DNA from 4 places in the Glaciecola sp. MF2-115 genome. Region 3 is predicted to be linked to each of the others. Evidence: predicted binding sites of a transcription regulator. Region 3 holds the regulator's gene; each other region holds the start of a gene.
The links. The regulator sigma-54, encoded in region 3, starts transcription at its own class of promoters, with help from an activator protein. The targets are predictions, from matches to a motif close to GTTGGCACGNNNNTNGNNT.
Positions count from the first base shown of each region.

Region 1: a site for sigma-54 is predicted at 1,363-1,381, ahead of ACKLNX_RS05345 (DUF3192 domain-containing protein). Genes of this name have one in related genera too.
Region 2: a site for sigma-54 is predicted at 1,271-1,289, ahead of ACKLNX_RS05780 (DUF1328 domain-containing protein). Genes of this name have one in related genera too.
Region 4: a site for sigma-54 is predicted at 1,257-1,275, ahead of flgF (flagellar basal-body rod protein FlgF). Genes of this name have one in related genera too.

Region 1 covers NZ_JBLBVM010000043.1:83,979-87,119, reverse strand. Annotated here, with positions in the region: gene ACKLNX_RS05350 (GNAT family N-acetyltransferase) at 34-678, opposite strand; gene ACKLNX_RS05345 (DUF3192 domain-containing protein) at 887-1,264, opposite strand; gene ACKLNX_RS05340 (hypothetical protein) at 1,507-1,821, shown strand; gene syd (SecY-interacting protein) at 1,778-2,359, opposite strand; gene queF (NADPH-dependent 7-cyano-7-deazaguanine reductase QueF) at 2,612-3,141, shown strand, end outside.
Region 2 covers NZ_JBLBVM010000044.1:68,903-72,043, forward strand. Annotated here, with positions in the region: gene ACKLNX_RS05770 (DUF3612 domain-containing protein) at 1-389, shown strand, start outside; gene ACKLNX_RS05775 (DUF502 domain-containing protein) at 445-1,026, opposite strand; gene ACKLNX_RS05780 (DUF1328 domain-containing protein) at 1,341-1,517, shown strand; gene ACKLNX_RS05785 (hypothetical protein) at 1,576-1,779, shown strand; gene ACKLNX_RS05790 (entericidin A/B family lipoprotein) at 1,844-1,984, shown strand; gene ACKLNX_RS05795 (mechanosensitive ion channel family protein) at 2,047-2,991, shown strand; gene ACKLNX_RS05800 (DUF2254 domain-containing protein) at 3,044-3,141, shown strand, end outside.
Region 3 covers NZ_JBLBVM010000053.1:42,202-45,342, forward strand. Annotated here, with positions in the region: gene rapZ (RNase adapter RapZ) at 1-231, opposite strand, end outside; gene ptsN (PTS IIA-like nitrogen regulatory protein PtsN) at 301-744, opposite strand; gene hpf (ribosome hibernation promoting factor) at 758-1,045, opposite strand; gene ACKLNX_RS11155 (RNA polymerase factor sigma-54) at 1,069-2,547, opposite strand; gene lptB (LPS export ABC transporter ATP-binding protein) at 2,605-3,141, opposite strand, start outside.
Region 4 covers NZ_JBLBVM010000055.1:14,554-17,694, reverse strand. Annotated here, with positions in the region: gene flgG (flagellar basal-body rod protein FlgG) at 1-428, opposite strand, end outside; gene flgF (flagellar basal-body rod protein FlgF) at 466-1,209, opposite strand; gene flgE (flagellar hook protein FlgE) at 1,988-3,141, opposite strand, start outside.

The sequences.
Region 1 (3,141 bases), on a different contig from region 3:
TTGTACGATATCTCTTACAAATATAATCCTACTTTAGCTATCCAGCTTCTTTCTGAACATCACTTTACCGGTAATTTGCCCTACTTCTAACTCTTTCACTAGTTCAAAATGACCATCAACGAAGAATGACAAGCATTTATCTAAGGTAACAAAAACACCCACACCTTCGGTCTTATTGTCTTCTTGCAACAAGCCAACAATGCCACGCATAAGAATATGGCCAAGGCCGATATCTTGGTGATCAGGATGCACGCCTATAAATGACAACATATGGTAGTCCTTCGCAGGAATACACTCTCTTACCTTTTCTTCTTTAGATATCATTTGTTTCGTACCTAAGAAGCCCGCGGTTAACAGCATCTTTAAACGCCAATGCCAATATCGGCCAGCACCAAATGCGGCATCGGGGCTAATCAGACAAGCAACAGCTAATAAGCGGCCTTGCTCAAACAAACCAATCATGGGTTGTTTAGCATCCCAAAAGGCATTCAGCTCTTCCCTAATAGCAGAGCGCAGACGGCTCTCATAACCTTCGCGTTCAACGTCAAAAATGTCATTAAACAAAGGATCATCGAAATAGGCGTTATACAAAATAGATGCGGCAACTTTCAAGTCGTCGGCACCTAAATAAACGGCTCTGATGTCATCGATATTAGGTTGGTAAGTAGCTGTGCTCATAGTCTGTTCCTTGTTGCTTTATATATACAATAAAACATTCTCAAGAATACGCTAACATTTTTTTAACACAAAGCCATTGATCTGAAACATAAACAGCTAATTCAAGTGCTTAAAATGCAAAAAAGCCGTCTAATAGTCACAAGTTATGTGCTTCTTAGACAGCTTCTTAAATAGAAAAGTTTTGCTTAAACTTTAATTAAGCTGAGTCTTATAGATACTTCGCTAAAGACAATTCGCCCCAACCAACAAGTTTGTTGTTTACAAACACTAGCGGCGTGCATTCGTTTTTAGTTGTAATCCCATCATCATCAACTCGTTGAGTTCTATAGTATAAAACTTGTACTGAATCACCATCATTGCTAACCATTTCATTAAAATCCGCCGCGCCTAACTTATCAACAACTGATGCTTTTGAAACGCCAGTGCTGGCAGTTGCAATATATTGACGGTTCCTTTTTTCACTCTTTTCCCAACTAGCTCCGCTAGAAACTCTGTAGCCATCATCACTATCTTCGTCAATTGAGATAACGCAACCGCTAAGTAAAAATGTGCCCGCCAAAAGAGAAGTTAGAAGTAGTGCTTTCATGTGTTTTCCTTTTTTAATTTTAAATTTCAATTTTTAAGTATAATTTGCAAAGTGCCATCGACTAATGGAGTGCCGACTCGCCAATTTTAGTAAGTTACTAACAAGTTTCAGACCAACATTGAAATAACTAACATTATCAACATCTTAAATGAATCATTGTGAACTGTAACTGAATAAGCCCTTTCCATTCACCCAAAAGGTGGTCAGAATGGCTAATAAGTTAGTCAATTCTAGTAAAAACAATGAACTCAGATCTACAACAAGTTGTTAATACCTGCATTTCCCTCGATGAAGTAGGCAAGAAACCGAGCGTAGGAATGATAAAAGCGAAGTTGCTGTCGCCTCTTCCTATACCGACCATCATAAAAGGGCTGAGTTACTGGAAAGACAATAAGAACACCGTTACCAAACAGGACGTCACACAAACGAATACGGCGCCAAAGGCAAGTACCAAAGACTTAGCAACCAGAGTCAGCGTTTTAGAAAGTGAAGTTGCAAGCTTACGTGCTGAACTTAAAAGGTTAAGACTAAGTCTCGCGGGCGAAGGGTCTGAATAAAACTAGGCAAATCATCTGCCAAAACTTCTTTAGGCACCTTACCGACTTGTTCCAACATTACCTTACCACTGGCAACATCCATAACAATGATGAAGTCTTCTTGATCCGTGGTGGCAAAGAATAAGGTTTCTGCTTGCTTCAAACGCCGTTTCATTAACACGTGAGAAATCAGGTTCTTTTGCAAACGTTCAAAATCATCTTCATTCCAAGCTTGCAGTATATCCAATTCACCTCGGTCAGTAACCGCCGGCAAGTCGTGGCTGTAGTAACGACAGAATAAGGTTTCTAAATCTGGATGTATGTTGATCTCAAGTGCCTTTGCTAAATCGCCCAAGTGTGTGCTTGCTGCTTGCAAATGCGGCCGCCAAGTCGTTGAATCTCCATCCGCTAATAAAGCGAGTTCGTCATCAGTAGCCAGCAAACAAGGTGATGGCCAATCGGCATCAAAATCAGTCTGTAGCTCGCGTTTGTCATCGCCAGCAAGATCAATATAGGCGTTGATGAAGGAATCGAGGCTGTCAACGATCTGTGTAGACATGAGTTTGTGCACCTTTTTTATTAGAACGACGTAATTATTAGGGTTAATTAAATGCCTTACACACAAAAACTTTGTTTAATGAAAAACATCATGTGCCGACATCAAGCTAAACATGATAAATTAGGCACTTAACGAAGTATAGCTTTGTTGCTAAAACCGCCACTCAATATATTTAGCCGTTTTACTAACACAGAGCCACAAACTTCAAATGAATTTTAATTAAGATTTTTTCGATGCCCATAGGAGACATCATTGGAACATTTATCACTTGGCAAAAAAGTAGAATACGCCCAAGAATACGACAATAGCTTGTTGCAAGGTGTGCCTCGCTCAATGAGCCGCGACACAATTAAACTGCCTACAGACCTGCCCTTCCACGGAACTGATATTTGGAACGGTTACGAACTCTCATGGTTGAATGCCAAGGGTAAACCGCAAGTGGCTATTTTACGCTGTGAAGTGCCAATTACTTCACCTAACTTAATTGAGTCGAAGTCTTTTAAGCTGTATTTGAATAGCTTGAATCAAAGCAAGTTTGTCAGTATTGATGATGTTAGCCAGGTGCTTCAGAAAGACCTGAGCGAATGTGCAGGTGCCGAAGTAGTTGTGCATGTGATACCGTCGAGCGAATTCGATGAGATCCAATTTGGCGCTTTTTCTGGCACATGCATTGATGAACTAGATATTGAAATCACCGACTTTGATATTACACCTGAATTGTTGAAGCCAGATGCTGCCGATGTTTCAGCAACTGAGGTGTCTGAGACCTTAGTAAGCCATTT
Region 2 (3,141 bases), on a different contig from region 3:
TGATCAATACGCCGGTGCAAGGTAGCAGCGCACAAATATCAATACTAAACGTGGGAGATGAGCCTAGAATTTACTGTTGCGAATCGACTAATGTGAAAGATATGGCAAGCAACAATCATGTTTTATGTACTGGGATTGATTTGAACCCCGCCATTGACGCACAAGGTGGAGATTCCGCATCGATTGCTGAGGATCTCAAACAAGCTTGCGTAAAAGGAGGTGGTTCATCTGCCATACCAAGCAGCATAAAATCACAGTTATCAAGTGTGGCGCGCATACTAAATATAAATTGGGTGGAGAGAGGCATTGAAACTGATGCTCGCCTCATTTGTGCAAGGGGAGCTGTTTGCCCAAGAAAACCAAGTTGTTACAAGCAGTGCGGTGAATAAGCATCCCGCACCGCTCTATTCACCATTAGTTCTTTAGTTATCTATCTTTTATCTTCTATTCTTTACTTTCGGGTTTTATGGAATTACCGCCGGTGACAGCAATACGCATCGCTGTTTCCACATCAACCGATAGTTCGGTAATTTTGTCAGCATCCAGATACAAGGTATAACCGCCAATTTGATAACTAAATGGAATGTAAACGGCTGTTTTCTTTTGCCCCGGATAAAGTACTTCCGCAACTGAATCACCGGTGATAAAACCGATTAAATGGATACCTTCCGTCACTTCTACAGACACCGCTTTTTTACTATTCTGATCTTTCTTTATTTGAAATAAATCAACCGCATCTTTAATTGCTCCGTAAAGCGTTTTAATAAGTGGCACTCGGTCGAATAGAGAGTTGGCCTGCTCTATAAGCAACCTAACAACATATAAATTAACGAAAACACCAATAGTCGCAAGCAAGACTAAGGCTAAGGCAATGCCAAGACCGGGGAAGTAGTATTCGTCAGGTATCAGTGGTGAGAGCAAGCTCTCGGTTGTATTCGTAAGCCAAGTAAGTAAATAGATGGTGATCACGAAAGGGAGAATCGTTAAAAGCCCTTTGATAACTAAAATAAAGAGTCTGTTGAACATAGATTGAGTTAAGCCTAGTGATTAGATACCGGCGTATGCTAGCGCGATTAGCTTAAAAAGCCGAGAGATATAATGATAAGAAGGCGTCAAGATAGAGGCAAAGTAAAAGTGTAGTGCAACTTCACTACCAAAAAGTGCACTCAAGGCCAGTAAAAATTGCTGGTGTACTCTGTAAATACTACCCATGCAAACAAGAAACCTCACTTAATATTAATTATTTACTAAGTTTTTCAGTAAGTTAACAGTTGGCATTGAATTCGCATTAAGGAGAGTGAAGGATGAAAAGTTTTAACAAAACATTGAGGAGAAAGACCATGTTAAGTTGGGCAATTTTATTTTTTATCATTGCGATTATTGCCGGTGTACTTGGTTTCGGCGGCATCGCCGGCGCAGCATCAGGCATCGCACAGCTTCTATTTTTTATATTCTTAGCATTATTGGTCATTTCATTACTGGTCAATGCACTCAAGGGTAAACCACCGTCAGTGTGAATGTCATAAAAATAGATTTTTTTACAACTATATATTGAAATTAAATTAAGGAAGAATCATGAAATTTTCATTAAAAAAATTAAGTACACTACTATTAACCGGTATTTTCGCTTTCACTATCGCAGCGTGTTCTGAACCGCAAGGTCCTGCTGAAGAAGCTGGTGAAGAGCTTGACGAAATAGCAACAGATGCTGGCAACGCGATTGAAGATGCGTGTGAAGACGCAAAAGAAGCGACAGACGCGAAAGATAAAGACTGTTAGACAAAAAAACCCGAATCCACATAGCTTGGATTCGGGGCTTTTTTTTAATTTAGGAGATACGTTTATGTTTAAAAACATTAGAAAAACCGTGGCTTTTGCAATACCTATTCTGCTCTTACTAACGTCTGGCTGTGCAACGATCGAAGGCGCAGGAAAAGATATAGAAAGTGCGGGAGAGGCAATTCAGGACGCTGCCGAACAGTAGGCTGACCGTTTTATCCCTCAACGATTTTAGCAAAACGGTCAAAACGCAAAAGGAATATGATGATGGAATTCGAAGCAATAAATAATTTTTGGACACTCATTCACGACAAAGTAAATTCGTGGATGGAAGCCGGTGTAAAACACTTACCTAATATGGTGGTGGCTTTGATTATCGTTGTCGTGTTTGCGATTTTGGCCCGTATTGCTTCAAAAGTCATGTCAAACATATTGCACCGCGCCTTTGAATCAAAGCAAATAGCCGATCTCTTGAGTGCGATTTTCAAAGTTATCGTATTTATTGCAGGCGTATTCATAGCGCTCGAATTCTTAGGTTTAACAGGCACAGTCACTTCATTGTTAGCGGGTGCTGGTATTATCGGTTTAGCGATTGGTTTTGCTTTTCAAGATATGACCGAAAATTTGATTGCTGGTATTGCAATGGGTGTTCGCAAACCCTTTCAAATTGGTGATGTAATAGAGGCAGAGGGCGTTTTTGGTACGGTAAAAGCGATCAACCTTAGAAACACCGTCATTGAGACATTTTTTGGTCAACTCGAAATTGTCCCAAACAAAATACTCTTTAGAAATATTGTAACGAACTACACAACCACTGGTGAGCGCCGGATTGAAGTGCCCGTTGGTATCTCTTATGCTGACGATGTTGAGCACGCTACCGAGGTAATCAAAGATGCCTTGAAAACGAAAAAGTTCGTGTCCAAGGAAGACGAAGTAGAAGTGTTCGCTGAAGGTTTTGGCGACAGTAGCGTCAACCTACTGGTATGGTTTTGGATTGACTACCCTGGTCATGTTGGTTTCATGCAGGCGCGTCATGAAGCAGTGCACTTGATTCACCAAACATTAACGAAAAACGACATACTTATTCCTTTCCCAATTCGAACCTTAGACTTTGGAGCGAAAGGAGGTGAGAAGCTAAACACCATGTTGTCATCAAAAGAGGTAGCGTCAAAAAGCGATTCGAGCAACAATAAGCAAAGCATCAGCGAATAATCGATAACTAGTAATCTTAGAAAACGAAAGTGAACATTGTGGATGGCTAAAATTGAAAAACCTCACTCAACGATATTCGTTCTGGCAATATAGATTTTGGTTAATAAACCTAAAAAAAGCTGCTCGCCTTATTGGCAGCAGCTTTTGGTT
Region 3 (3,141 bases):
CACTTTAGGTAAGAAATCGACTATCTCACTGAGTTCGTGTGCCATTTTTGGCATGTTTCGCACATCAACACTGACAGCGACGTTTTCGCTTTCATCAGCTAATGTGTGGATAAGAGTCGGGAGGAGATTGACTGGAATATTATCAACGCAATAGTAGCCTAAATCTTCTAAAGCTCTGAGTGCAATTGACTTGCCTGAACCTGAGCGACCACTGATAATCAAAAGCTTCACGTATATAGGACCTTATAATCTGTTGACTGTTACTGAACGGTATTTCATTTAACCGCGCTGTCGGCTTTCTTAGGCTAAAGCGGATATGATTTCATCTCGGCTTTTTGCGCTTCTTATGGCTTTAACAATACTATTTTCACTGAGTTTTTGGGCAATGGACGATAGCGTTTGAAGATGTTCTTGCGTTTGTTCGCTAGGGACTAATAAAGCAAAAAAAATGTCCACGGGTTTGTCATCTATAGCATCAAACTCAATCCCTTCTTCACTCGTTACAACAATGGCGACAATATCACTTATACCCTCAATGCGACCATGTGGAATAGCTATACCATTACCGATACCAGTGCTTCCCATTTTTTCTCGAGCTAACATGCTAGACAAGACGTCGCCGATATCTAATTGTGGATTTTCTTTGACCGCAATTTCGCTAATGACTTCAAAAATTCTTTTTTTGCTTTGGCACTGAACCGCACATTCAGTGCGATCCAGTGAAATAATATCAGATATAATCATAATACGTTGACGACTAATGTCGCTTTGATTTTTCCTTATGTTTGATCACTTGGCGATCTAACTTGTCAATTAATCCGTCTATGGCGGCATACATATCATTATGTTCAGCATTAGCGTGCACCACATCACCTTTTAAGTGTAGTGTCGCCTCAGCTTTTTGCTTGATTTTTTCTACATTCAATACGACATGGACATTGCTTATATGGTCGAAATGTCGCTCTAACTTTTCGAATTTGGTGTCGACGTATGCTCTGAGTGAATCGGTAATATCAACGTGGTGACCAGTTAGATTTATTTGCATAATGTTACGTCCTCTTATGTAGTCTACAATAGACTTTTTCGTTGGTTCGACGGGGGAATCGAGAGAGACTCTCGATATTTCGCAATGGTTCGCCGTGCAACTTGAATACCTTGATCGGCCAACAACTGCGCAATCTTGCTATCACTAAGTGGTTTACTCGCTACTTCTGCAGCTACAAGCTTTTTGATTAATGCTCGAATGGCTGTCGATGAACACTCTCCGCCTGATTCGGTTGAAACATGACTAGAGAAGAAGTACTTAAGCTCAAAAATCCCTCTAGGTGTATGCATATATTTCTGAGTGGTCACTCGAGAAATAGTTGATTCGTGCATGTCCACCATTTCAGCAACATCATTCAAGACCATTGGACGCATCATTTCAGGCCCATGCTCAAAAAATCCCATTTGTTGCTGAACAATACAATGAGATACTTTTAGTAAAGTTTCATTGCGGCTTTCTAAGCTTTTAATAAACCATTTTGCTTCTTGTAGATGTGACTTTATATATTGAGAATCGTTCGAATTTTTTGTGCTTTTACTAAGCGCTTCGTATTCTTTATTGACAATTAAGGGCGGTAAAGAGTCGTCGTTTAACTCCACAGTCCAACGGCCATTTTTTTTCACAACCGTTACATCAGGAATGACGTATTCAGAATCTTTAACGGGGATCGCGCTGCCTGGGCGAGGGTTGAGAGTTTGCAACAAACGCATTGCTTCACGCAGTTGATCTTCTTTCAAACGCGTTTTACGCATTAATGTTCGATAATCTTTGCTGCTCAGAAGATCACAGTGCTCTGTAAGTAACAATCTTGCTTCAGCTAACCACGGTGTGTTCGAATCGAATTGCGCCAATTGCACCATTAAACATTCTTGCGGGCTGCGAGAACCAGCGCCAATTGGATCAAACATTTGAATACGCTTTAATACACATTCAACTTCGTCCAGTTCGATCTCTTCGTTTTGTAAACTATCTAATATTTCTTCGCAGCTAACAGTTAAGTAACCAGATTCATCAATAGAGTCGATAATAGCTATTGCGATCGAACGATCAATTTCTGAGAAGGGGGTTAATTCCATTTGCCAAATAAGATGGTCTTGAATGTTCTCAGTCGTTTCGCCCTGAAACACATAATCATCGTCAGCGGGACCATTAGATATGTTCGCTGGTGCAGAAGATGAGCTCATGTAGTCTTCCCATGAGCTATCTATGGGTAAGTCGTCGGGTATTTGATTGTTTTCGAGAGCATCGTGGCTATCAACATTATCTGAATTATCAGCGCTCAAATTATTCGTATCAAGATCACCTTGAGTATCTGAGTCATTATTAGAGTTTTCACCGTTGCGATCTGATTCATCTATTTCTAATAAAGGATTAGAATCAAGCGCTTCTTGAATTTCTTGTTGTAAATCAAGAGTAGATAGTTGTAGTAATTTAATCGCCTGCTGAAGTTGCGGCGTCATTGTTAGTTGTTGACTAAACTTTAACTGCAATGAAGGTTTCATCGATTTCCTTCAGTGCTTTTTAGAGGTAAATTTTCCCTATTACTAAACATGATACACCTATAGTACAAATTGGTCGCCGAGATATACGTCTCTTACTTTTTGGTTACTGAGTACCTCATCAGCAGTTCCTGATGCAATCAGTTCACCGTGACTCACAATATAAGCTTTTTCACACACATCTAAAGTTTCTCTTACATTATGGTCTGTAATCAATACACCTATGTTTCGTTCTTTTAATTGCTGAATTATCTTCTTTATATCATTAACAGAAATTGGGTCAACACCGGCGAAGGGTTCATCGAGCAAAATAAATTTTGGATTGGCTGCCAAAGCCCTCGCAATTTCAACACGGCGGCGCTCTCCACCGGATAAACTCATCCCTAAATTATTTCTAATATGGTTGACATTAAACTCATCCATTAAATCGTCAGCTTGTTGTTCACGTTGATCTTTTGTGAGCTCTTTGCGAGTTTGTAGAATAGCCATTAAGTTTTCATAAACTGTTAATTTACGAAAAATAGATGCCTCTTGAGGTAAATACCCGATGCCGTGACGAGCGCGCTCATGCATGGGCTGTATCGACATATCGAGTTG
Region 4 (3,141 bases), on a different contig from region 3:
AATGTAATCACTGGTTGTAATACAAAGCCAGCACCCGGCGTTACGATGTTACCTTGATCATTCAAAGTAAATTGTCCGTTACGTGTATAAGCCAAGCTGCCATCGGGTTGTTGAATTTCGAAAAACCCACGACCTTGAATCGACATATCAAGCGCATTCTCAGTCGTTAACAAGTTGCCTTGTGTATGCGACTTTTGAGTTGCGACGACTTTTGAACCGGCACCTAACATCAAACCAGAAGGAAGCTCGGTATCTGCCGAAGAACGTCCACCAGGTTGGTTAATATTTTGATAAAGCAAATCTTCGAATACGGCGCGATCTTTCTTGAAACCGACCGTACTGGCGTTTGCTAGGTTGTTCGATACAACGGAAACATCTGTTTGTGCTGCATCTAAACCTGTTTTTGCTATCCATAATGCTGGGTGCATAAAAACCTCCGCGAAAAATATTTCGCCTAGTTACTAATTAAATTATTCTGAGTAGCGTGTTTGAGCTAGTGACCATTTGATCGGCCTTCTTCATCAGCTTCACTTGCATTTCGTAATGACGCTGTAAACTGATCATACTGACCATCTCTTCTACAGCATTCACGTTTGAGCCTTCTAGCATGCCTGAGGCAACACCAACTCTAATATCTTGTGGCGCAACACCACCCTCTTTAAGATCGAACAAACCATCGGTACGACGCTTCATCGTATCAATAGGTGGATTAACCAACTTCAATCGACCTACTTCATCAACCTGGCTTTCTGGCGCTCCCTGCAGGCGCGCTGAAATACGACCATCATTACCTACCGTCACGTTGTTCACAGGAACAGGCAGAAACAAAGGGCCATTTTCACCTAAAACCAAGTTACCTTTTGAATCTTGCAACGCGCCATCAACAGTCATAGTTAAACTGCCGCTGCGCGTATAAGCTTCCTCACCTTGAGGAGTTTGCACTGAAAACCAACCATCCCCCTGAACAGCTACATCAAGAGGACGTCCAGTTGTTATCAATGGACCACTGTCATAGTTATTCGTAGGACTTTCAGTCATGCTAAATACACGAGTCGGCAAACCATCGCCGTATACCGGCATAGCTCGCGCTTGTTCTAATTGCGCCTTAAAACCGTTGGTTTGCGCATTAGCCAAATTGTTGGCGCGTATAGCGGTAGCATTGAAGTCTTGCTTAGCACCACTGGCCGCGATATACAGCATTTTATCCATAGTATTCGACTCTTTTTTGACGTAAATAGATCTGAATACTGTTGTGTTTGCAAGGACAATGCCAAGTCTTAGTTTGTCGTTTTACGTTGACGTTGTTTTATAGCTGTCAGTCATTACGCGATGTAAAATCAAGCTGGGCGGTTTACAGCGAGGTGGACCAGAGCGGCAAGCCTTCCCCATAAAAAAGCGCTGCAAGCACATCCCTGTGACGCTCTCACAAAACTCCTGTTTTGTGACGTTTTTTATGGGGAAGGCTTGCCGCTCTGGTCTTTGAGTTTCGCTGCCAATTCAGCATTGAGGTTGTTTCGTGTAAAAAGCATTTCGTGCCCCTTTCTGACATTCTCATAAAAAGCTGCTTTTCCAACAAGCAAACTCGAAGCCACCTATGATGTGAAGAGTATTGAGTCGAGTCCTGGCTTTAAAAAACGTCATAAAACAGGACGTTTTATGAGAGCGTCACAGGGATGTGCTCGAAGCGCTTTTTTAAAGGAGGAACCCAGCTCAGTGCTCTGGTTTCAAACCGATCAAGTCAGAACAAAGGAAAAACAAGCCTAAAACCACCGCCAAAGTGAAGAGTATTGAGGTGAGTCCTGCCTGCAAAAAACGTCATAAAACAGGAGTTTTATGAGAGCGTCACAGGGATGTGCTCGCAGCGCTTTTTTGCAGGCAGGACTCACCTCAATACTCTGGATTCAAAACACAGTTTCTACCCTCTGGTTTCATTCCTAAGAAACAAAAAAGCCGACACGAATGTCGGCTTAAATTATTTAGTTAACGATTATCGAATGTTCAATATCGTTTGGTTTAGCTGGTTGTTTACTTCCAGCGCTCTGGAGTTAGCTTGGAAGTTACGTTGAGCGATGATCATGTCAATTAGCTCAGTGGTTAGGTTAACGTTCGCTTGCTCAAGTGCCGACGAGTTAATATCACCGAAGGTACCCGTTGTTGCTTCACCCGCTAGCGCTTCGCCCGAAAGAATACTTTCTTTCCATTGCGTACCGCTTTGTTGCGTCAAGCCCTGTTCATTCGAGAAACGGACAAGTGCCACACGAACGATTGGTTCCGATGTACCGTTTGAGAATGTTGCTCTAACTAGGCCATCAGCACCGATATCTATGCCCGTTAATCGACCAACCGGCAAACCGTCTTGCTCAAGTGAGGTCACTTCAAATGCAGAAGCAAACTGAGTAGGCTCATTTGGCGTTGCGTTGTTTCTATCTAAGTTAAAATCTATTGTTATTTGCTGAAGTGGCGAAGAACCATTACTAAGAATGTTTGGACCTAGCGCTTCAGTTTGGAATTTAGAGTTGAGTTGTGGAAGACCATCGGCAGATTCAATTCCAATGAAATCACCACCCTCACTAAATGAGATTTTAGCAGTCGATACTGCATTACCGGTGTTGAGGCCGACAGCATTTGTCGCAGTTGTTGGATCAGAATCAGAACCGTCAGAGTTTGTTGCATCAACTAATTGATCGTCAACTGCTGTTGCTACATACCATTCGTTAACGACAGCTGGATCATTATCCTTGATGAAGTAATAAGTCATAACATGGCTATCACCTAGCGAGTCATAAATTGTTACCGAAGTAGCTGCGTTGTATGTCAATGGGTCACTTGGGTCAAAATCGGCGGCCACTTTGCCTTGGTCACCCGCTGGCAAGTTAAATCTAACATCAACTTCAGTCGTTTGTTGTGGCGAACCCGACGAGTCAGGAATTCGAACAGGCACTGTTGTACTAAGAGCTACAGAAGCAGAAGTACCGTCAGTATTCACTGGGAAACCCAATAAATTATCACCCGAAGAGTTCACAACGAAGTTGTTAGAGTCTAATTTGAATTGACCTGCACGCGTAAATGAAAAATCACGAGAAGACACTTCAGGAATAGTTGCGAAGAAACCATTACCGGTAATTGCTAAGTCTAATGAGT